One region of the Plantibacter sp. Mn2098 genome, then DNA from elsewhere that is predicted to be linked to it. Evidence: riboswitches for the same ligand, from Rfam matches in the RefSeq annotation. Region 1 holds a riboswitch; the other holds the start of a gene.
The links. A riboswitch is a leader RNA that binds a small molecule or an ion and turns the genes downstream of it on or off. The one in region 1 is predicted to bind glycine.

Region 1 (11,721 bases):
CGTGCTCGTACACGCCGTGCGTGGACGGGTAGGTGATCATCAGCGCTGCGAGGACATCGGCGTTGGCCTCGACCTTGGCGCGGAGGTCGTCGAGGTCGACGTTGCCGAGTTCGTCGCACGCGACGACGACGACCTTCATGCCCGCGAGGACGGCCGATGCCGCGTTCGTGCCGTGAGCGCTCGACGGGATGAGGCAGACGGTGCGGTCGAGGTCGCCGTTCGCGCGGTGGTACCCGCGGATGGCGAGGAGGCCGGCCAGCTCGCCCTGGCTGCCCGCGTTCGGCTGCAGGGACACGGAGTCGTAGCCGGTCACCTCGGCGAGCCACGTCTCGAGCTGGTCGATGAGCTGGAGCGAGCCCTCGACGTCCTCGCGCGGCGCGAAGGGGTGGAGGCCTGCGAACTCGGGCCAGGTGACGGCTTCCATCTCGGTGGCGGCGTTGAGCTTCATCGTGCAGGAGCCGAGCGGGATCATGCCGCGGTCGAGCGCGTAGTCGCGGTCGGCGAGCTGCTTGAGGTACCGCATCATGGCCGTCTCGGAGTGGTGCGTGTTGAAGACGGGGTGGGTGAGGTACTCGGTCTCGCGGCGGAGGTCCTCCGGGAACTCTGCCGCGCCGGCCGGAGCGAACGCGAAGAAGGAGGCGCCCTGCTCGGCGAAGATCGATGCCGGAGCTTCGACCTCGACACGCGTTCCCGTGCCGAGGAGCTCGGTGAGCTCACGGACGAGGGTGGAGCCGTGATCGAGGTCGTCGGCCGTGACCTGGTCGAAGCTGAGCGACACGGTCGTCTCGTCCACGGCGCGCAGCAGGATGCCGCGTGCGTGGGCCGATGCGACGACGGCCGCAGCATCGGGCACACGCACGAGGAGCGTGTCGAAGTAGTGCTCGGACACGACGTCCGCGCCAGCGGTGCGGAGCGAGTACGCGGCGCGAACGGCCGTCGCATGCACCGACTGCGCGATCCGGCGGATGCCCGCCGGGCCGTGGTAGACCGCGTACATCGCGGCCATCACGGCGAGGAGGACCTGCGCCGTGCAGATGTTGCTCGTCGCCTTCTCGCGGCGGATGTGCTGCTCGCGCGTCTGGAGCGTGAGCCGGTACGCGGGGTGGCCCGCTGCGTCCTGGCTCACGCCGACGAGGCGGCCGGGGAGCTGACGTTCGAGGCCCTTGCGGACGGCCATGTAGCCGGCGTGCGGTCCGCCGAAGCCCATGGGCACGCCGAAACGCTGGGTGGTGCCCACGGCGATGTCCGCCCCGAGCGAACCCGGCGAGGAGATGAGCGCGAGTGCCAGCAGGTCGGCTGCGACGACCGCGAGGCCGCCCCGCCCCTTGACCTCGGCGATGACCGCGGCCGGGTTCCAGATCCGGCCGCTCGCGCCCGGGTACTGCACGAAGACGCCGAACGCGTCTGGGAGCGCGTCACCGGCGATGGCGGCGGCGGAGAGATCGATCTCGACGAGCTCGATGCCGACGGCCTCTGCGCGGTTCGCGAGGAGCGCCTTCGTCTGCGGGAACGCGTCGGCGTCCACGATGAAGGTGTGCGATGCGGACTTCGAACCGCGGCGGGCGAGAAGCATGCCCTCGACGACGGCCGTGCTCTCGTCGAGCATGGACGCGTTGGCCGTGTCGAGCCCCGTGAGGTCGGAGACCATCGTCTGGAAGTTGATGAGGGCTTCGAGGCGGCCCTGCGAGATCTCCGGCTGGTAGGGCGTGTACGCCGTGTACCAGGACGGGTTCTCGAGCACGTTCCGCTTGATGACCGCCGGCGTGATCGTGTCGTAGTAACCGAGGCCGATGAGGCTGCGGTTGACCGTGTTGCGCGCGGCGATGGCTCGCAGCTCGGCCAGCGCGGCGCGCTCGCCGATCGCGTCCGGGATGCTCGACGAGGCGAGCTGGTCGGCCTTGATGGCGTCCGGCACGGCGGCGTCGAGCAGCGCGTCGACGGAGTCGTAACCGATGGCCGAGAGCATCGTCGCCTGCGCGTCGGCATCGGTCCCGATGTGGCGCGTGGAGAAGCGTTCCGCCATTACTCGCCCACCACTGCTGCGTACTCGTCCCAGCTGAGGAGGGTCGTCGGCAGCTCCGCGAAGCGCACCGAGATGAGCCATCCGGTGCCGAACGGGTCTGCGTTCACGATCGACGGGTCGTCGATCACGGCGTCATTGACCTCGACGACCGTGCCGTCGATGGGCGCGAACAGCTCGCCGACCGACTTCGTGGACTCGATCTCGCCGACGATGGAACCGCCGGTGATCTCACCGCCCACAGCCGGCAGGTCGACGTAGACGACGTCGCCGAGCTTCTCGGCTGCGTAGTCGGTGATGCCGATGACGGCGAGGTCGCCCTCGACGCGGATCCACTCGTGCTCGGCGGTGTACTTGAGTTCGGTCTTGTCGGCCATGTCGGGTTACTTCTCTCTCGTGTAGAAGGGCAGCGTGGTGACGGTCGCGGGGATCTTCGTACCGCGGACGTCGATGGTGAGGACCGTTCCAGTGGCGGACTGGTCGGGGTGGACGTAGGCCATCGCGATGGGGTGGCCGAGGGTGGGTGAGAGCGCACCGCTCGTGACCTCGCCGACCTCGACGTCGCCGTCGAACACGGCGTAGCCTGCCCGGCCCGCACGACGCCCTTCGGAGACGAGGGCGACGAGCACGGGCGCATCCGCGGGAGGTCCGGCTTCGACGGCTGCACGGCCGACGAATGCGCCGGGCTTGCTCAATGCGACGACGCGGCCGAGCCCTGCTTGCACGGGGAACGTACCCGTGCCGAGTTCGTGGCCGTAGAGCGGCATGCCTGCTTCGAGGCGCAGCGTGTCACGGCTCGCGAGCCCGGCGGGGACGAGGCCGTGGGATGCGCCCACCGCTTCGATCGCGCGCCAGAGCCGTTCGGCGGCGTCGGCCTGCACATACAGTTCGAAGCCGTCCTCGCCCGTGTACCCGGTGCGGGCGACGAGCAGCGGGAGGCCCTCGAAGAGCGCATCGGTGCAGCGGTAGTAGCCGAGCTCTGCGAGCGGCGTGCCGAGATCCGTGATCGCTGCGACCGATTCGAGGATGGCGCGCGATGCGGGTCCCTGGACGGCGATGAGCGCAGTCGCGTCGCTCTGGTCCTCGACGGTCACGTCGAATCCGGCAGCACGCTCGCTGAGCGCTCGGAACGCGGCCTCCCGGTTGCCGGCGTTCGCGATGACGAGGAATCGCTCGTCGGCGAGTCGGTACACCACGATGTCATCGACGATGCCGCCCTGCTCGTTGAGGATGAGCGAGTATTTGGCCTGCCACAGCGCGATGGCGGACAGCTTGCCGGCGAGCGCCGTGTCGAGGAATGCAGCGGCGTCCGGCCCGGCGACGAGGATCTCGGCCATGTGCGAGAGGTCGAAGATGCCGGCGGCCGTGCGGACGGCGTGGTGCTCTGCGAGGTCGCTGGAGTAGCGGACGGGCATCTGCCAGCCGGCGAAGTCCGTGAAGCTCGCGCCTGCGGCTTCATGGACGGGGTGCAAAGGACTGGTTCGTTCGAGATCGGTCACGAGTTCTCCGGGGTCGCGTGGTGCGCTTCGGGTACGACAAGCGCGCCCGTTGGGAACTCCCCCTCTGTCATTGGCCTGAGAGTTTCGCGAGCGACGGATCGACGTCCGTGCTGCTTTCACCGTCGGCGAGCGCCACAGGATGGTGACGCTGCTTTCCAGAGTGGCCAGTTCGATGCGGTACAGGACCTGAGAGATTGGCGGGGAGGCTTGCTCCTTCGGTGCCGGGTGAACCGGCTCTCCCGCATCGTGTTTGCGGCCCGATATTCGTTTGCGCGCCCAGCATATCGTGGTTCGCCGCGCTTGCGGGAGTCGGTGTTCTGGTCAGGTGTACACTAAGGCTCGGAACAGTAAGAGTCAGACATACTCTTAGTTGATCGCGATGTCGTTGGATCGACATCGCCCGAGCCACCGGGAGCACACGATGGGTGAGAGCGCAGCAGATCAGGGCCTCGCGGACGCGGCGAGCGTCAAGCTGGCCGTGTCCACCGTCATCTTCACGCTCCGCACCGATGACGGCTTCGGTGCGACGGATCCGACCCCGGCCATCTGGATCCCGCTCGTCCGCCGCATCCGCGAACCGTACGACGGGCTGTGGGCGTTGCCAGGCGGCCCGCTCGGCGCGGAGGAGTCCCTCGCGGACGCGGCACGGCGCACACTCGAAGTGACGACATCGCTGCGCCCCCGCTACCTCGAACAGCTCTACGCGTTCGGCGACATCGACCGCTCGCCGGACGAACGTGTCGTCTCGATCGTCTACTGGGCGCTCGTCGGCTCAGAGGAGGCCAAGCGCACGCTCGTCGGGCAGAACGTCCGCTGGTTCCGCACCGATGCGCTCCCGCGGCTCGCCTTCGACCACGAACTCATCGTGGAGTACGCGCTGTGGCGGCTCCGCAGCAAACTCGAGTACAGCCACATCGCCCACGCCTTCCTCGGTGAGACGTTCACGCTCACAGAACTGCGCGAGGTCCACGAGGCCGTCCTCCAGAAGCAACTCGACCCGGCCAACTTCCGCCGGCAGATCGAGTCGTCCGGGCAGGTCGTCGCAACCGACGAGCTCCGCACCGGCGGCCGGCACCGTCCGGCGAGGCTCTACCGCTTCAACCGCTCCTCCGAGTACGCCGACCACGGCCCGCTCGCCGGTGCAGACCCCACCGAAACCGCACCACCAGCACGCATGCAGGAGCTCTCATGACCCTCACCGCTTCCGTCGACGCCATGATCCAGGAGATCGCGAACGGCCAGACCGCAGGTTCCACCTGTGCGCCGGAGCTCGCCTCCGGCCCGTGGGTCTTCGACCTCACTCCCCCGAGCTACGGTCCGGGCGCGTCGATGGGCGATGTCATCCCAACGGGTTCCCCCCGTCAGGGCCAGCTGCCCGCCTCCTACCGCGATGCTGATCAGGCGGACCTGCACCGGCGGATCGTGGCTGCGAAGGAGACGCTCGGCGATCGCGTTGTGATCCTCGGGCACTTCTACCAGCGCGACGAGGTCGTGCAGCACGCTGACTACGTGGGCGATTCGTTCCAGCTCGCGAACGCGGCGAAGGCCCGAACCGAGGCGGAGGCGATCGTCTTCTGCGGTGTCCACTTCATGGCGGAGACGGCCGACCTCCTCTCCGGTCCGGAGCAGGCGGTCATCCTGCCGAACCTGGCCGCCGGGTGCTCGATGGCGGACATGGCGAACATCGACCAGGTCGAGGAGGCCTGGGAGCAGCTCGAAGCCCTCTACGGAACCGAGCCCGATGCGGATGGCCGCGTGCCCGTCATCCCCGTCACCTACATGAACTCGTCCGCGGCGCTCAAGGGCTTCTGCGGTCGCCACGGCGGCATCGTCTGCACCTCGTCCAACGCCGAGACAGTGCTCAAGTGGGCCTTCGAGCGCGGTCAGCGCGTCCTCTTCTTCCCCGACCAGCACCTCGGCCGCAACACGGCCAAGAAGCTCGGTGTGCCACTCGAGCACATGCCCATGTGGAACCCGAACAAGGCGCTCGGCGGCAACGACGCGCAGGGGTTGCAGGAAGCGGAGGTCATCCTGTGGCACGGCTTCTGCTCCGTGCACAAGCGGTTCACGGTCGACCAGATCGATCGCGCGCGCGCAGCCCACCCCGGCGTCCGCGTCATCGTGCACCCCGAGTGCCCGATGCCCGTCGTCGACGCCGCGGACGAGGCCGGTTCGACTGACTACATCCAGAAGGCGATCGAGGCGGCCCCGGCGGGCACGACCTTCGCGATCGGCACGGAGATCAACATGGTGCAGCGCCTCGCCGCGCAGTACCCGCAGCACACGATCTTCTGCCTCGACGACGTCATCTGCCCGTGCTCCACGATGTACCGCATCCACCCGGGCTACCTCGCCTGGGTGCTCGAAGGGCTCGTCGCAGGCGAGGTCATCAACCGGATCACCGTCTCAGACGACGTCGCCGTCCCCGCACGGCTCGCCCTCGAACGGATGCTGGCCGCGAAGCCGCCCGTCGCGGCTCAGGCAACCACCGTCGCGCCGGCTCAGACGGTCGAGGTCTGACCGTGACCAGGGTCGTGGTGGTGGGCAGCGGCATCGCCGGGCTCGTCACCGCCATCCACGCGAGCGATGAGCACGAGGTCGTCCTCGTCACGAAGGACGTGCTGGGGCAGAGCAACACGCGTTACGCGCAGGGTGGCATCGCCGGCGTGATGTTCGACGACGACTCCGTCGAGTCGCACGTGCAGGACACACTCACGGCCGGCGCTGGGCTGTGCGACGAGGAGGCCGTGCGGGTGCTCTGCTCCGAGGGGCCGGATCGCATCCGCGAGCTGATCGCGTACGGAGTCGGATTCGACCGTGCGGGCTCGGCGCCAGATGCGGCGTTCGCGAAGGGCCTCGAAGCTGCCCACTCCTACCCGCGGGTGCTGCACTCGGGAGGCGATGCGACGGGCGCGGCGATCGAGGCGGCTCTCGTCCACCGCGTGCGGGAGACGAGTGTAGCCATCCACGAGCACACCTTCCTCGTCGACCTGCTCGTCGAGGCCGGCGCCGTGCGGGGAGTGCTGCTGCGGGCAGACGGCGAGGAGTTCGTCGTCCGGGCCGACGCGGTCGTACTCGCGACGGGCGGCGCGGGACAGCTCTACCCGCACACCACGAACCCGCTCGTCGCAACGGGTGACGGTGCAGCGGCAGCGCTCCGAGCCGGAGCTGCGCTCGAAGACGTCGAGTTCGTCCAGTTCCACCCGACGGCACTCACCTCCGCGGGCAGCTTCCTCGTGTCGGAGGCCGTGCGCGGCGAAGGGGCCGTCCTCCGCGACGCATCAGGCGAGCGTTTTATGCAACGCGTCCACCCGGACGCTGAGCTCGCGCCGCGCGATGTCGTCGCGCGTGGGATCGCGGCCGCGATGGCTGCTCAGGGCGGGCTGCCGGTGGTCCTCGATGCGACGATGCTCGGCGCGGAACGGCTCGCGACGCGCTTCCCCGGCATCGATGCGGCGGTGCGGGCGTCCGGCATCGACTGGTCGCTCGAACCGGTGCCCGTCGCCCCCGCCGCCCACTACTGGATGGGCGGGGTGCGGACCGATCTGCACGCACGGACGAGCCTTCCCTGGCTGTACGCGGTCGGCGAGGTCGCGCGGACCGGGGTGCACGGCGCCAACCGGCTGGCCTCGAACTCGTTACTCGAAGGCGCGGTGTTCGGTGCGCGGGCGGCTGCGGCGATCGGCGTGGACCTGCAGGTGGGCCCTTCGACAAGCTCAGGGACCGGGAAGGGCCCGGTCATTGAGCTCCAAGACCCGGTCATTGAGCTTGTCGAAATGCACCGCTCGGGCCCTTCGACAAGCTCAGGGACCGGGAATGGCCCGGTCATTGAGCTTGTCGAAATGCACCCTTCGACAAGCTCAGGGACCGGGACGGACGGCCCTTCGACAGGCCCAGGGACCGGCGGAGGCTCAGGGACCAGGGCGGACGGCTTCAGCCGGGCAGCACTCCACGAACTGCTGTGGCGCGACGCCGGCCTCATCCGCACGGGCGACGGCCTCGCCGCCGCAGCCGGAATCCTCGACGGGTGGGCCGCCGAACAGACCGCCCCGCCGACGACCGACGAGGAATCCGAAGACCAGAACCTGCTCCTGCTCGCCAGGGCGATCGTCGCCGCAGCCCTCCAGCGCACCGAGTCGCGCGGCGCCCACGCCCGCAGCGACTTCCCGCTGACCGACCCGATCCAGGCTGTCTCGACGACCGTCGTCACCACCGGGGCCGCCGCCCGCACCATCGCAACCCCCTCGCTGGTCGGCGCCGCCGTCCACGTCCCGTCCGGAGAGATGCTCGCCTCATGCTGACCGATCGAATCATCACCACCGCCGTCACCGCGGCCCTCGTCGAGGACGCGCCGTGGGGCGACCTCACCTCCGAGGCGCTCATCCCCGCCGATGCGACCGCGACCGCGACGCTCAGCGCCCGCGAACCCGGCGTCTTCAGCGGCGGCGCGGTGTTCGCCGCGGCGTTCCGTCTGACGGATCCGAGCATCGAGGTCACGGTGATCGCCAACGACGGCGAGCGGTTCGAAGCCGGCGACACCCTCGCAACCGTCTCAGGCCCCGCCCGCTCCGTGCTCACGGCGGAGCGCATCGGCTTGAACTTCGTCCAGCGGATGAGCGGCATCGCGACCCTCACGAGCCTGTTCGTCGCCGAGACGGAGGGCACGAAGGCGCGCATCGTCGACACCCGCAAGACGACTCCTGGGCTCCGCGCGTTCGAGCGTCACGCCGTGCGCTCCGGCGGCGGTCACAACCACCGGTTCTCGCTCTCGGACGCGGTCATGGCGAAGGACAATCATCTCGCCGTCCTCACCGCTCGCGGCCTCACCGTGACCGAGGCGCTGCTGCAGGCCAAGGAACAGCTGTCCCACACGACGCACATCGAGGTCGAGGTGGACCGCATCGATCAGATCGAGGCCGTGCTCGCCGCGGGGATCGACACGATCATGCTCGACAACTTCACCCTCGATCAGCTGCGGGAGGGCGTCGCGCTCGTCGCGGGGCGTGCGATCGTCGAAGCCAGCGGCAACGTCTCCCTCGACACGGTCCGCGACATCGCCGCCACCGGGGTCGACGTCATCTCCTCCGGTGCGCTGACGCACAGCGTCCGCTCGCTCGACCTCGGGCTCGACGTCACGGTCGTCTGACGTGCTCTACCTGGACAATGCGGCGACGACGCCAGTACGCCGCGAGGTGCTGGAGGCGATGTGGCCGTTCCTCACGGCCACCTTCGGCAATCCGTCGAGCCATCACACGGTCGGTGAGGCTGCGGCCGGAGCGCTTGCGGACGCCCGCCGTCGCATCGCCGCTGTCCTCGGCACACGTGCCGGCGACCTGGTGTTCACCTCTGGCGGGACCGAGGCCGACAATCTGGCGGTCAAGGGGATCGCCCTCGCGGCGCTCGAAGCCGGGACCGGGCGGCATCTCGTCACCTCCCCCATCGAGCACGAGGCCGTCGCGGAATCGGTCGCGTACCTGCGACGGTTCCACGGATTCGAGGTCACGGTCCTCCCCGTCGACGGAACCGGCCTGATCGATCCGGCCGAGCTCGAATCCGCCCTCCGACCAGACACCGCGCTCGTCACGGTGATGACAGCGAACAACGAGATCGGCACCGTCCAACCCATCAGGGCGCTCGGGGCGATCGCCAGGTCCCACGGCGTCCCGATCCACACCGATGCCGTCCAGGCGGCCGGCTGGCTGGATCTCGGTCTGGACAGCCTGGGCGTGGACGCGCTGAGCCTGTCCGGCCACAAGCTCGGTGCACCGAAGGGCGTCGGTCTGCTCGCGGTGCGCGGTGCACTCCCCCTCGAACCCGTGCTCCACGGCGGCGGACAGGAACGCGGGCGACGCAGTGGCACCGAGAACGTGGCGGCGGCGGTCGGGCTCGCGACGGCCCTGGAACTGGCGGAATCCGAACGGGCCGATGCCGCCCGCCGGGTGAGCGCGCTCCGCGACGACTTCATCGCGCGGGTGCAACATGCGGTGCCGAGCGCTGTGCTCACCGGTCACCCCATCGAGCGACTTCCCGGCATCGCCTCGTTCTGCTTCCCCGGCACGAGCGGCGAGGCGGTCCTCCTCGAACTCGAACAGCGCGGCGTCGTCTCCTCGAGCGGCTCGGCGTGCGCCGCTGGCAGCGACGAACCGTCCGCGGTGCTCCTCGCGATCGGCATCGCTCCGGAGGTCGCTCAGACGGCGGTGCGCTTCAGCTTCTCCAGCACGGTCACGGAAGCCGACATCGCGGGTGCGGCAGCCGCCGTCCCCCTCGCTGTGGCGGCGGTCTCCGGCCTCCGCCAGGCGTAACGGAGCATCGCAGGCCGTGGTCGGCTGCCGGACGCGGGGCGCCGCTGACACATGCATGTCGAAAAGCGACGCGAGTCGGGAATAGTCGAACCGTCCGCATGATTGGGTCTCACGTGGAGCACCCTCGCCGCCAGCCGGCCATCACTGTCATCGTGCCGATGCACAACGTCGAACCGTACCTCGACGATGCGCTCGCCAGCCTCTCCGGCCAGTCGTTCAGCGACTTCGAAGCCATCCTCGTCGACGACGGTTCGATCGACGGGACGATGCGGATCGCCCGCGAGCGTGCCGGGGCAGATCCGCGATTCCGGATCATCGAGCAGGACCACGGCGGGCTCTCCGCCGCGCGCAACCGCGGACTCGATGAGGCTCGGGGCGAGTACATCGCGTTCTTGGACGCCGACGACGTCTTGCCGGAGGACGCATACGCGAACCTCCACGGCACGCTGAGCACGTCCGGCTCCGACTTCGTCGCCGGCGCCTACGTGCGGTTGCGGCCCGGCGACGACGGCTATGAGCTCGGCGTCGTCCAGCCTTGGATCGAGCAGTCGAACCCCGGCCTGGTCGGCACCACACTCGCCGAGCACCCGGAGGCCGTGGCGAACATCGTCGCCTGGTCGAAGCTGTCGCGCCGCGACTTCTGGGAGCGGCACTCGTTCCGTTTCCCGGTCGGCGAGCTGTACGAGGACCAGGTCCTCGCGGCCAGGTTCTACGCCCAGGCCACGTCCTTCGACATGATCCCGGAGGTCGTGTACCACTGGCGGATCCGGGCGGAGGGCACCTCGATCACGCAGCGCGAACAGGAACTCGCGACGCTCGCCGCCTGCCTCCAGGCGATGACCGGCATGCTGGACGCGCTCGATGAGGCCGGTCACGGCACGGCGGCGCAGGCCCGGCTGCGGCAGAACTTGCAACGCGACCTCCCCCGGCTCGCCCAAGCGGCGGAACAGGGCGGACACGAGCACCTGGCGACGCTCGCCGCCACGGTCGCGGCCTCGCTCGCACGGGCGGAGGAGACGACCCTGGATGCGCTGACCACGGACGAGCTCGCCAGGCTGCGCTCGCTCGCGGCGTTCGCCGGGCACCTCGAATCCGTCGATCACTGAAACCCGGCAAGCCCGCGACGGGCCGCCGATTCGCAGCGGATCGGCGGGATCTCTGGCCGTTCGGGTCGCCCTCGGCTACGGTGGTCCCATGAGCAGCGAGCAGGAACGCAGAGCGCACGAGGACGAGAACCTCGACCCCATCACGCGCCACCTCGCGGCGCGCGATCCCGAGTACGACCTCCACACGGAGCGTCTCGTGGCGCCGGAGGAAGAGCTGCTGAAGAACTGGCTGCCGCACGCCACCCCGACCGACGGCCCCTCGCCGGCTCCCTGAGCTGGCGGAGCACCACTTCGCCGTTCGACTCCGCCGCCCTTCCCGCGGGACGCACGGCAGCGGTAGAGTCTGGCCATGTCAGACTCGACGCCGGTCCTCATCCCAGCCGACACCGTCTTCCGGCCGGAGGACATCACCTTCTGGGCCGACCAGCAGCATCGCAGTCTCGATGAAGCCATCGCCGGCGCCGATCTCCTCGTCAGCTGCCCGCACGCCGGCGCCGCCATCCCGGCGGAGATCGCCCAGTTCCTGTCCCCCGCGTTCACACGACGCTTGCAGTACGACTTCACCGACGTCTCCACGAGCGCGGTCGTCCGGCGCTGGGCGGCGATCGATCCGCGCATCGTGTACGTGGAGAACCCGCACCCGCGGCTCATCCGCGACCCGAACCGGCAGAAGCCGGCCGATCTGCGCGCATCACTGCGAGAGGCATTCGACCGGATCCGTCAGGCGGGGCCCTACGTCAAGACCGATCTGACCGGGGTCGACGCGGTCCGGCCCGTCACCTTCTCCTTCTATC
Region 2 (11,721 bases), on a different contig from region 1:
GCCGAGCGGATCATCGCGCTCATCGAAGCTGCGGGCGGGAAGGCGATCGGGATACCGGGCGACATCAGTGATCCGGAGTTCTGCCGGCGACTCGTCCACGAGGCGGTGCACGGGCTGGACGGACTCGACCTGCTCGTCAACAACGCCGGCAAGCAGGTGTACTCCGAACGGCTGGAGGACCTGTCCGACGAGCAGTTCGAGCAGACGTACCGCACAAACGTCTTCGCGATGTTCTGGATCACAAAAGCGGCGCTGCCGCACCTCGGCCCCGGGTCGACGATCATCAACACAACATCGATCCAGGCCTACAATCCGTCACCGATCCTCGTGGACTACGCCTCGACGAAGGCGGCGATCAACGCTTTCACGAAGTCACTCGCGCAGCAGCTCGCCGAGCGTGGCATCCGGGTGAACGCCGTGGCTCCCGGACCGATCTGGACGCCGTTGCAGGTGTCGGACGGGCAGCCGCAGGAGAAGATCGTGGCGTTCGGTCAGGCGACGCCGTTCGGACGGGCCGGTCAGCCGGCCGAGCTCGCCCCTGCCTACGTGTTCCTGGCCTCGGCTGAATCGAGCTATGTCTCGGGAGAGACGCTCAACGTGAACGGCGGTTCGCCGACGCCGTAGCGGGCGGGCCGCAGAAGCGACCGAGCCGCAGAAGCGGGGACGGTCAGCGAGGCTTGACGGTCTTGATCGAACCCGTGTGCGCGGCAGCCTGTCCGTTCGCGGCGTCGTCGACCTCCGGGCCGATGCGGAGGTCGCCGGTCTTGTTGGCCTCCTGCATCATGGCTTCGAGCCACGCGCGATTCAGCTCGGGCCGGTTCTCGTCGTCGAACTCGAACTGCAGCGAGATCGACGGGTGCACCCAGATCGACACGCGACCGCCGCCGGAGTCCTCCCCGCGCTGCCACGACACCGTGAAGGACTCGTTGCGGCGCAGCTTCATCACCGTGATCGACTTGACATGGGCGAGCGTGCGGTCGTCCAGTTCCAGCTCTCGCGCGGAGCTGCCGTAGATCAGTCTGCCCATGGGATGTTCCTCACTCGTTGGAATGGCGCTCGGCCGCGGGATGCGTCCCGCAACCGTGCGCGTGAGCCTCTCGGCACGGACCAATCGTACGGGTCGGGTTGCCTTCGAGCACCCGACACCACAAGATGCCGACAGATGTCGGAAACAGGTCCCGGTCGGCGGAAACGACCGCGACTCCCGCACCCGCTGGGAATCCGCTGTCCCGCGCTCGGGACGCTCGCGCGGGAGTCGGGCGTCCTGCCAGCTTGTGCCTGGTGCGACACGCACCCACGGCGAAGGGGTTGCGATGTCGGCTGCACGATCGAGGGGAATGCTCGCTGTCCGAGGCGGCATCGGCATCGGCGGGGCGCTCGTCCTCGCGGTCCTGCTGAGCGCGTGCACGGCGCCGACCACCCCCGAGAGCAGCCCGACCTCCAGCGCTCCGACGACCGAATCCACCAGTTCGGAACTCGCCGCCCCGACCTTCCGACTGCCGCTCGGTTGCGACGACCTCGTCTCCACGACGGACGCCGCCGAGGCACTGCGGGCACCGGCGACGCTCGTCACCTGGCCCTCGACAGCAGACCACGCGAGCCTCGACGACATCGCCGTCACCGCCGCTGGCGGCCTCGTCTGCCAGTGGACGGTCGAACCGGACAACTTCAGCCCGACCATCACGACCGAAACCTACCCTGCGCCGCGGATGGTCGTCCAGGTGCTCCCGGACGCAGCGTCCACCTGGAACCCCGGGTGGCAGGACGATGCGGAAGCGACCGACACACGGGACTTCGGGACGACCAAGGCGTTCGCATCCTGCGGCGACATCGGCTGCCGCGCAAACGCGCTCGTCGGTTCGAATTGGGTGCAGATCCTGATCTACAACCCGGGCGCACAGCTCACAACGACGTCGCTCGGGTCGCCGGACGAGACCTTCGCACACGCGACACCCGCGTTCACCTCACTCTTCGATCGACTCGCGTCCGCCGGCGAGCCCGCACCTGCGTGGACCCCGCCGACGTCGGCGAAGCCGGTCGCCTCCAGTTGTGACGCGCTCCTCCCGACCGACGCCGCGGCGACGGCGCTCGGCGGCGACAACGGCGATGCCGGTGACGGGTACGTCGCGCAGGAACCGCAGAAACTGCCGTCGGTCCAGACGGTCGCTGTACAGGACATCGGCGCCCTCGGCTGCGTGTACGGCCCGGTCGGAACGAGCGCCGTGATCGCACCCCTCACCATCACGGCCGTGCCCGGCGGCGCGTGGATCGCGCCCAAGATCCTGTCGAACATCCCGACCGGCAGCACGCAGGCCGCCGTGCAGCTCACCGGTCTGCCGTCCTCGGACACCGCGATCCTGTGGTGCGGGGTCAACGACCAGCAGTGCCAGGTGCTCTTCAGCCTGAACGGTCAGGGCATCGACGTCACGACGAACGCTCTGCAGGACTCACCCGTCTCGGCGCACGACGCCGCAATCGCAGCTGCGGAGGCGATCATCGCCCGGCCGTGAGGGCAGAGTCAGCACTCCACGACGTTGACCGCGAGCCCGCCCAACGCGGTCTCCTTGTACTTCGACGACATGTCGCGGCCCGTCTCGCGCATCGTGACGATGACCTCGTCGAGGGACACCCGATGGGTGCCGTCGCCCCAGAGCGCCATCTTCGCGGCGTTGATCGCCTTCGCTGCGGCGATCGCGTTCCGCTCGATGCAGGGGATCTGCACGAGCCCGCCGATCGGATCGCACGTCAGCCCGAGGTTGTGCTCCATCGCGATCTCGGCCGCGTTCTCGACCTGCTCAGGCGTCCCGCCGAGGACTTCGGCGAGTCCGGCGGCCGCCATAGACGATGCCGAGCCGACCTCGCCCTGGCATCCCACCTCCGCACCGGAGATCGATGCCTGCTCCTTGTACAGGACGCCGACCGCACCGGCGGCGAGCAGGAACCGGACGACGACCTCGTCCCGCTGCTCCGGCGTCGCCGCATCCATGCCGGGGCCGTAGTGGGTGGCGTAGAACATGACCGCCGGGATGATGCCGGCCGCACCGTTCGTCGGCGCCGTCACGACCCGGCCTCCCGACGCGTTCTCCTCGTTGACGGCGAGCGCCACGAGGTTCACCCATTCCTGCCAGAACTTCGGATCCCGATCCGGGTCCTCAGCACGCAGGCGGGTGTGCCACGCCGGCGCGCGTCGCCGCACGTCGAGACCGCCTGGCAGCGGCCCGGTGCGTTCCAGACTCGAGTTCTTGCACGCCTCCATCACGTCGCGGATGTGCAGGAGCCCGCTGCGCACCTCGTCCTCCGAGCGCGTGACGAGCTCGTTCCGGAGCATCACCCCGCTGAACGGCACACCCTCCGCCCGGCAGTGGCCGAGCAGCTCCGCCGCCGTGCGGAACGGCAGTGGCACAGCGGCGTCCGGCACGACCGGGCCAGTCCTCGCAACGGGCGTCCCGTCCTCCCGCACCACGAACCCGCCGCCGACCGAGTAAAACACCGCCTCGTGGAGCACCTCGCCCACAGCGTCCCGCACGGCGAACCGCATGCCGTTCGTGTGGCGTTCGAGGACCGTCAACGGGTGCAGCGCGATGTCGTCGACCGCGAAGCGCAGCGAGACACCGCGGCCGAACCGCAGCGTCCCCGTCGCGGCGAGCGCCCCGAGACGCTCCTCGACCTCCTCCGGCAGGATCTCCTCCGGACGGTACCCCTCCAGCCCCAGCAGCACAGCCGTCATCGTGCCGTGTCCACGTCCCGTCGCGGCGAGCGAACCGTACAGGTCGACGTCGAGCGCGGCCACCGCATCGAGGACACCAGCGTCACGGACGTCGTCGACGAACACGGATGCGGCGCGCATCGGCCCCACCGTGTGCGAACTCGACGGACCGATGCCCACCGAGAACAGGTCGAACACGCTGATGGTCATGCTGCCGCCACCCGGGATGCTGGTGCGTTGGTCATGGGAACTCCGATGCTGTGGCGCGCTGGTGCGCGACCGATGGTCGAGTCCCTCCCCGCTCTGTATCGGACCTGAGAGTTTCCGCGATCCCCTGGCGGGAGAACGCTTGCACCGTCGGTGAGCGACGAGATCGTCACTGCTTTCCAGAGTCGCCGAGCTGCTGCGGTACAGGGGCCTGAGAGATTCCCGGGGAGGATTTGCTCCTACGGCGCCCGCCCGATGATGCAGGACGGAACTCTCCCGCAGCTGCTCGAAGGCGTGTGATGTTGTGCTGTGCACGATACACGATCGTGCAGAGTCGGAGAATGCCTGGAAGTCCCGCTGGCGACGCTCTAGCCTGGTGCCAGACCCGTACGATCGGCGGCTGCTGGAGCCGACGTTGATGCGCGGGCGACGAAGGAGTCGACATGAGCGATCAGAACCTCGAGAACGCAGACATCAACAACCCTGGTCCGCACGACGAAGCCGTCGACGAGGCGGTGCTCACGAACGCGAGCATCAACAACCCCGGCCCGCACGACGAAGCCGTCGACGAGGCGGCGCTCGCCAACCCGAGCATCAACAACCCCGGCCCGCACGACGAAGCGATCGACGACGCGGAGGCCGAGGAGACCGCGACGATCACGAACCCCGGTCCAGACGAGAGCCAGATCCCGCATCACGGGCACCACAAGCACTAGCGCTCAGGCCCGGTCCGGCCCGGTCGCTGGGCCTGTCGACACTTCGACAAGCTCAGTGACCGGGTCTCGCTCAGCGACCGGACTTGGTCCCTGAGCCTGTCGAAGGGCCCGAACCAGCGCAGTCGTCACCCCCGGTCCCTGAGCTTGTCGAAGGGCCCGACCCCGCGCAGTCGTCACTTCGACAAGCTCAGTGACCGGGTCACGCTCAGCGACCGGGTCTCGAAGGGCCCACGATCCTCGGCACCACCCGCACGAGCACCACCATGCCGACGAGTTCCACAAGCGTCTGCGTCACCACCGCGAGCGGAGCGATCGCGAGCGACGTCGGCAGCGAGAGCGCGAGCGGCAGCACCACCAGCGAGTTCCGCGTCGCACCGCTGAACACGAGTGCCCGCCCGGCCGGCGCGTCGAGTCGGGCCGGGCGCCACACGAGCGCACCGACGACCACCATCACCACGAGGAACGCCACGAACAGCGGCACCACCCGCAACAGGGCAACCGCCTGTTCACCCACCGCGGCGATCTGCGACCCGACGACGACCGCGAGCGTCAGCATCATGATCGGCACCATCGCGCCCTCCATCACCCGCATGATGCCTGCACCGATCGCGGATCGCCCGGCCACCGCCTGCACGATCGCAGCCGCGACGAGCGGCACCACGATGAGCAGCAGGAACGCCTCCACAAACGGCTCGACCTCCACGAGCGCGACGGCGTCGGCACCGGCGAACAGCCAGAGATAGCCCGGCAGCAGCACGATCTGCAGCAGCATCAGCACGGGCGCCGCCGCGAGCAGCCGGTCCCGCGCACCGCCGGCGAGGCCAGTGAACACGATGACGTAGTCCACGCACGGCGTCAGCAGGACCAGCAGGACACCGATGAGCAAGCCACGGTCGTCGGTCACGAAGCGCGACAGTCCGAACACCACGATCGGCACGATCCCGAAGTTCACCAGCAGCACCGTGACGAAGAAGCGCCCGTCCCGGAACGCACGGCCGATCATCGTGAGCGGCACGCCGAGGAACGTGGCGAACAGGAGCAGGATGAGCGCGGGATTGATCGATGCCGCGAGCCCGGGCGCGGACGACGGCGCGACGAGGCCGACGACCCCACCGAGGACGATCGCCGCGAGATACAGCGGGATCTGCCGTCGGTCCCACCATGTGACGATCCGCTGCATCCCCACAGCCTAGGGACTGCCGAACCCTGCGGCCTTCCGTCGCCCGCAAACCCGTTGACTGCGAGTGCGCTCGAAGTCGTAGTCTGGCCGACATGACACGTACACAACACCGCATCGGCTCCGGATTCGACGCTTCGACCACGGCCGCAGAGGTCCTCGAGGGCATCGATCTGACCGGCAAGCTCGCCATCGTGACCGGCGGATACTCCGGCCTCGGCAAGGAGACCGTCCGTGCGCTCGTCGGCGCCGGCGCAGACGTCGTCGTCCCCGCACGCCGCGTCGAAGCCGCCCGCGAAGAGCTCGCGGACATCGACGGATCCGCAGAACACGTCGAGGTGGACGAGATGGACCTCTCCGACCTGGCGAGCGTGCGCGCGTTCGCCGAGCGGTTCCTGGCCTCTGGCCGCAGCATCGACATCATCATCGACAACGCCGGTGTGATGGCCGCCCCGGAAACTCGCGTCGGTCCTGGTTGGGAGCTGCAGTTCGCCACGAACCACCTCGGACACTTCGCCCTCGTCAACCTGCTGTGGCCGGCCGTCGTCAAGGGCGGGTCGTCTCGTGTCATCGCGACCTCCTCGTCGGCGCACCATCGCTCCGCCATCCGTTGGGACGACATCGACTTCACCACCGGCTACGACAAGTGGGCGGCGTACGGGCAGGCGAAGACCGCGAACGCCCTGTTCGCCCTGCAGCTCGACGAGCTGGGCAAGGCGGAGGGCGTCCGCGCGTTCTCGGTGCACCCCGGCGGGATCCTCACGCCACTGCAGCGGCACCTCCCGCGCCAGGAGATGGTCGCCGCCGGTTGGATGGATGAGGACGGCAATCCGACGAACCCCGCATTCAAGTCGCCGGAGCAGGGTGCAGCGACCCAGGTGTGGGCTGCGACGTCGCCGAAACTCGACGGGCTCGGCGGGCTGTTCCTGGAGGACGTCGAGGTCGCTGTGCCGGCTGCGGAGGCCGTCGCCCCGGCCTCGGGGGTCTCGGCGCACGCCATCGATCCGGCTGAGGCGGAACGTCTCTGGGCGCTGTCGGCGGAGCGCACCGGCGTCAACGCCTTCGCCGGCTGATCTGCGGCTGATCTGCGGCTGATCTCCGGCACTCCGCGGGCTCGTCGAGGCGCCTAAGCCTCGAGGAGCCCGCGGATGTCATCGGCTGAGAGGGAGCTGCTGAAGACGGCGTCGTCGTCGAGGACGGCGTCGAACAACTTCGACTTGCGTTCCTTGAGCGCCATGACCTTCTCCTCGATCGTGCCGCGGGCGACGAGCCGGTAGACCATCACGTTGCCGGTCTGGCCGATGCGATGGGTCCGATCGATCGCCTGCGACTCCGAGGCGGGGTTCCACCACGGATCGAGCAGGAACACGTAGTCCGCCTCGGTCAGGTTGAGGCCGAACCCGCCGGCCTTGAGGCTGATGAGGAACACGGGCGCGTCACCGCCGCGGAACCGCTCGATGATCTCCGGGCGGCGCAGACTCGAACCGTCGAGGTACTCGTAGGCGATGCCCTGCGCGTCGAGCCGTTCGGCTGCCTTCTTGAGGAACGTCGTGAACTGGCTGAACACGAGCGAGCGGTGCCCCTCTGCGATGACATCGTCCAGTTGTTCCAGCAGTGTGTCCAGCTTGCTCGACGGGATGCCGGCGTACTCCTCGTCGACGAGGGTCGCGTCGAGACTCAGCATCCGCAACAGCGTGAGGGATCGGAACACGATGAACCGGTTGCGATCGAGGTCTTCGATGAGCCCGAGGAGCTTCTGCCGCTCCTTCTGGAGGACCGTGTCGTAGAGCTTGCGGTGCTTCGGCGCGAGATCCACGTACAGGACCTGTTCCTGCTTCGGCGGCAGCTCCGGGGCGACGAGCTCCTTCGTCCGGCGCATCATGAGCGGTCTGATCCGCCGGCGGAGCGTCGCGAGCAGGACCGTGTTGATCTCCCGCTCGATGGGGCGCACGAATCGCTCGGCGAATCGGTGCGGCGAGGGGAAGAGCCCGGGGGCGACGACGGCGAACAGCGACCACAGCTCCATGAGGTCGTTCTCGAGTGGCGTGCCGGTGATGGCGAGCTTGAACGGGGTGTCGATGGCCATGGCGCACTCGTGCAGCTTGGCTCGGTGGTTCTTGACGAATTGGGCCTCGTCGAGGATGAGCCCGGACCAGTTCATGGCACGGTATCGCTCGGTGTCGAGGCGGAAGAGCGCGTAGCTGGTCACCACGATGTCGGCGCCGTCAGCGATCTCGGCGAGACTCGTCCTGCCCTTCGCCTCCGTTGTGGAGACTGTCCGGACCGTGAGCTCCCTCGTGAACCTGCCCGCTTCGGCGAGCCAGTTGGACACGACCGATGTGGGTGCGACCACCAGGAAGGGCGGCGCTTCCGGCTCACTCGTCTGCCGAGCGTGCGCGATGAGCGCGAGCGCCTGCAGCGTTTTGCCGAGCCCCATGTCGTCGGCCAGGATGCCACCGAGCCGGTGCTCCCAGAGGAACGCGAGCCAGTGGAATCCCTCGAGTTGATATGGGCGGAGGCTCGCATCGAGCCCGACCGGGATCGGTGTCTCCGGGACCGATTCGAGGTCGTTGAGTCCAGCGACGGCGTCGCGCCAGGCGACCGCCTGGACCGTCTCCTCCGCGAGGTCTTCGAACTCGTCCCACAGGCTCGCCTGGTACCGGCTGATCTTCGGGCCGGTGGCCTCCCATTCGCGGAGCGCCCCGGCCTCTTCGAGCAGTTCCTTGAGGCGGTCGAAGGACGGATGGTCGAGCGAGAGATAGGTGTGATCCACCATGAGCAGCTTCTTCTCGCCCTTGGACAGGGCTTTGAACAGCGGCCCGAAGGGGATGCGGTACCCGGCGAGGTTGACCACGATGCCGAGGTCGAACCAGTCCCGCTGATCGCTTTCGACCGTCGTGATCGTGAGGTGGGGGTCTCCGCGCAGTTCCCGGTACTCCGGGCGGGTGCCGACGATGTCGACCCTGACGCCGTCGACCCCCTGGATGACCGGGAGGGTGTGCTCGCTGAACACGGCGGCGTCGTATCCACGGAGGTTCGTCCGGCCGGACGGCGGCCAGGCGACGGACGGGCTCGTGTTCGTGGGGCCCGGCCGGTCGGTCAATCCGACGAGCGGAGCCGCGCCTTCGGCAGCATCGTGCGCGGCGAGCGCGGCGGCGGCGTCGAGGGCTTCCCCGACCCGTTCGAGCACCTCGAGTTCGGCTCGGACGTCACGCAGCACCTCGTCGTCGCCGTCCGCTGCCGGTGCGCCCAGGCGGTCGACCGGCACGTATGCGACGGCCTGATCGGGTGCGTACACCCAGGACCAGTCGAGTTGCAGGGCGTGCTTCGCGCCGTAGGCCGCGGTCAGGACGAGGACGGGAGGGACGATCTCGGGCAGCGGCAGCGAGCCGTCGTCGCTCGTCAGCTCGATCGCGCGGCGGAGCTTCGGCACGTAGTCGACGAGGAACTCCTCCACTTCCCCCGGCGGCACCGTCGTCGGCGTCGTCGGGCCGAGCAGTGCGCGTTGCTCAGCGGTCAGTGGCGACGTCGTCGGCGCGATGACGATGTCCACCTCTGGAGCGAGGCGGTAGCTGTAGAGGCCGTGGCCGCCGATCGTGCCGGAGGTGGACGGGTCCACGGGGAGGCCGTCGACGGAGGTGGCCGGGGACAGGACGAGCGTGCCGTCGTCGTCCACCGCTGCATCGAGTCTGACCGTCGCGTCTGTTGCGACGGTCACACGGCCCTTGCCGTTGCCGGAGACCGTGAGGGCGACGCCGATCTCGGCCGCCTCCGCGAGCAGATGCCACAGGATGGGACTGTGGAAGTCGTCCAGGAAGAGCCAGTCGCTCTCCTGCCCGGTGTACGCACCGCGGGTGGCGCGGTGCAGCGCCTGGAACTGGGTGAACCACCGATGGTGCTCCGGCATCAAACCGAGGCGGTTGCTCTGATGCGCGAACGACGCCCAGGTCACGTTCGCCTTGACGTACTTCCCCGTCTCCTTGCGGATGACCGGACGGACCGCGAGCCTCCGCGCGAGCAACGGATCAGGTTCCCCCTTCGCGGTGACCGTCGTGGGTCCGCGCCACCGCTCGGTTGATCGTGGGGACATCTCCCTGACCTCGAACTGCAGCCCCATGGGTGTCGTCTGGGCCGGCCTCCCGGTTCCCGGTGATGCGGCAAGAGCGCCGACGACGGTGCGCCAACTGGGCGGCTCCGGCTCAGGCAGAGGGTCTTCCGCCCACCCCGTCATCGCCCTGGCGGAGGAGAAGTCGAGCGGATCCGGATCGTGATCGCCGCTGTACAGCGGACGCCTCGCCTGGATGCGCTCCGCGAGGTCGTCGAGCGCTGCGGCGAACTCGGGCGAATCAGCGGCGGCGCGCGCGGCTGTGCCCGCCGTTCCCCGACCGGCCGCTCGCCCCGGGAGCGTCCACCTGTCGGTGCTCCCCTCTTCTCGCAGGCGGGCGGCGTTGCTGCTGAGGAGCGTCGCCGCGACGTGTTTGCAATCGCCCATCATAGGGCAGTCGCAGTCGCTCCGGACGATCTTGGCGAACCCATTGACCTGCGGACCGAGGCTGATGTGGCAGATGTAGGGCAGCATCGCCGTCCCGAACACGCGTCCGGTGACCCGCTCGGTGGCCGGGTCCCAGTCGACAGCAGTGACGTTGCCGTCCTTGGCGTAGTGCCGTCCGCGGTCGAACGCCGCGCGCCCCACCATCCGGACGATGTCGGTGACATCGACGAGTGGAGAGGCTTCGGCTGGCATGTTCCCCATGCTCTCACGCGAGGCCGACACGTCGACCCCTGCCCGTCGCCTGTGGATGGATCACGATCTGTCCACAGCCCGCGGCCCCGATCCCGCCCGCACCGCGGGATCGTAGAATGAAGCAATGACTTCCTCGCCCGACGCCGCTTCCGAGTCCGTTCCAGAGTCCGTCCAGGACTTCGGCGCCGGCATCGACGCCACCGATCTCGAGACCACGCTGCGCGTCCTCGAGTACATGGCCGGCATGGACGAGGAGCACCCCGACTACATCACGGTCCGCCGTGCGACCGCCAAGATGTTCAAGGCGGTCAAGAAGGAGCGCCGCCTCGGCAAGCGGGCGGCCATCGCTGACGCCGATCGCGCCGTCATCGCCGCCACCGCGACGGGCGCACCGGACCGCATCGACGACGAGACGCGCGGCATCCCGCTCTCTACCAGCACGGAGGCGCCCGTCGCCGGCGAGCTCCTCGTGCCGCGCAACTGCTACATCTGCAAGCAGCCGTACACGCTCGTCGACGCGTTCTACCACCAGCTCTGCCCTGACTGCGCGGCCATGAGCCACAAGAAGCGGGATGCACGCACCGACCTCACTGGGAAGCGCGCGCTCCTCACGGGCGGCCGGGCCAAGATCGGCATGTACATCGCCCTCCGCCTCCTCCGCGACGGCGCGCACACGACGATCACGACCCGCTTCCCACGTGACGCCGTCCGCCGCTTCTCCGCCCTTCCCGATTCCGCGGACTGGCTGCACCGTATTCGCATCGTCGGCATCGACCTCCGCGACCCGGCCCAGGTCATCGCGCTGGCCGACTCGGTCGCGGAGCAGGGCACACTCGACATCCTGATCAACAACGCCGCGCAGACCGTCCGCCGCACGAAGGGCTCCTACCAGCCGCTCGTCGACGCCGAGCTCGCTCCGCTGCCGGACGGCCCGCTCCCCGAGCTCGTCACCTTCGGCCACACGAACGACCAGCACCCGCTGTCGCTCGCGGCCTCCGTCTCCGCGCACCCGATCCTCGCGGCCGCTGCCGCCAAGGCCGAGGCGCTCACGGAGGCGGCGATGTCGGCCGGTTCGTCCTCGCTCGAGCGTCTGGCCGCTGGAACGGCGATCGACGCCGGCGGCCTCCTCCCCGACCACGATCACGTCAACAGCTGGACCCAGAACGTCGAA

Region 2: linked by a shared signal. The riboswitch ahead of ACL9RL_RS03280 (L-serine ammonia-lyase) and the one ahead of gcvT (glycine cleavage system aminomethyltransferase GcvT) in region 1 are both predicted to bind glycine.

Annotation. Positions count from the first base shown of each region.
Region 1 covers NZ_JBMOUH010000003.1:207,440-219,160, reverse strand. The annotation lists gene gcvP (aminomethyl-transferring glycine dehydrogenase) at 1-2,023, opposite strand, end outside; gene gcvH (glycine cleavage system protein GcvH) at 2,023-2,397, opposite strand; gene gcvT (glycine cleavage system aminomethyltransferase GcvT) at 2,404-3,519, opposite strand; glycine riboswitch at 3,577-3,683, opposite strand; glycine riboswitch at 3,685-3,771, opposite strand; gene ACL9RL_RS06525 (NUDIX hydrolase) at 3,941-4,711, shown strand; gene nadA (quinolinate synthase NadA) at 4,708-6,039, shown strand; gene nadB (L-aspartate oxidase) at 6,042-7,820, shown strand; gene nadC (carboxylating nicotinate-nucleotide diphosphorylase) at 7,814-8,665, shown strand; gene ACL9RL_RS06505 (cysteine desulfurase family protein) at 8,667-9,821, shown strand; gene ACL9RL_RS06500 (glycosyltransferase family 2 protein) at 9,935-10,927, shown strand; gene ACL9RL_RS06495 (hypothetical protein) at 11,016-11,201, shown strand; gene ACL9RL_RS06490 (N-formylglutamate amidohydrolase) at 11,277-11,721, shown strand, end outside.
Region 2 covers NZ_JBMOUH010000002.1:96,294-108,014, forward strand. The annotation lists gene ACL9RL_RS03265 (SDR family oxidoreductase) at 1-624, shown strand, start outside; gene ACL9RL_RS03270 (hypothetical protein) at 668-1,027, opposite strand; gene ACL9RL_RS03275 (hypothetical protein) at 1,338-2,510, shown strand; gene ACL9RL_RS03280 (L-serine ammonia-lyase) at 2,519-3,916, opposite strand; glycine riboswitch at 4,000-4,102, opposite strand; glycine riboswitch at 4,103-4,202, opposite strand; gene ACL9RL_RS03285 (hypothetical protein) at 4,357-4,629, shown strand; gene ACL9RL_RS03290 (arsenic resistance protein) at 4,835-5,809, opposite strand; gene ACL9RL_RS03295 (SDR family NAD(P)-dependent oxidoreductase) at 5,902-6,879, shown strand; gene ACL9RL_RS03300 (SNF2-related protein) at 6,933-10,550, opposite strand; gene ACL9RL_RS03305 (SDR family NAD(P)-dependent oxidoreductase) at 10,675-11,721, shown strand, end outside.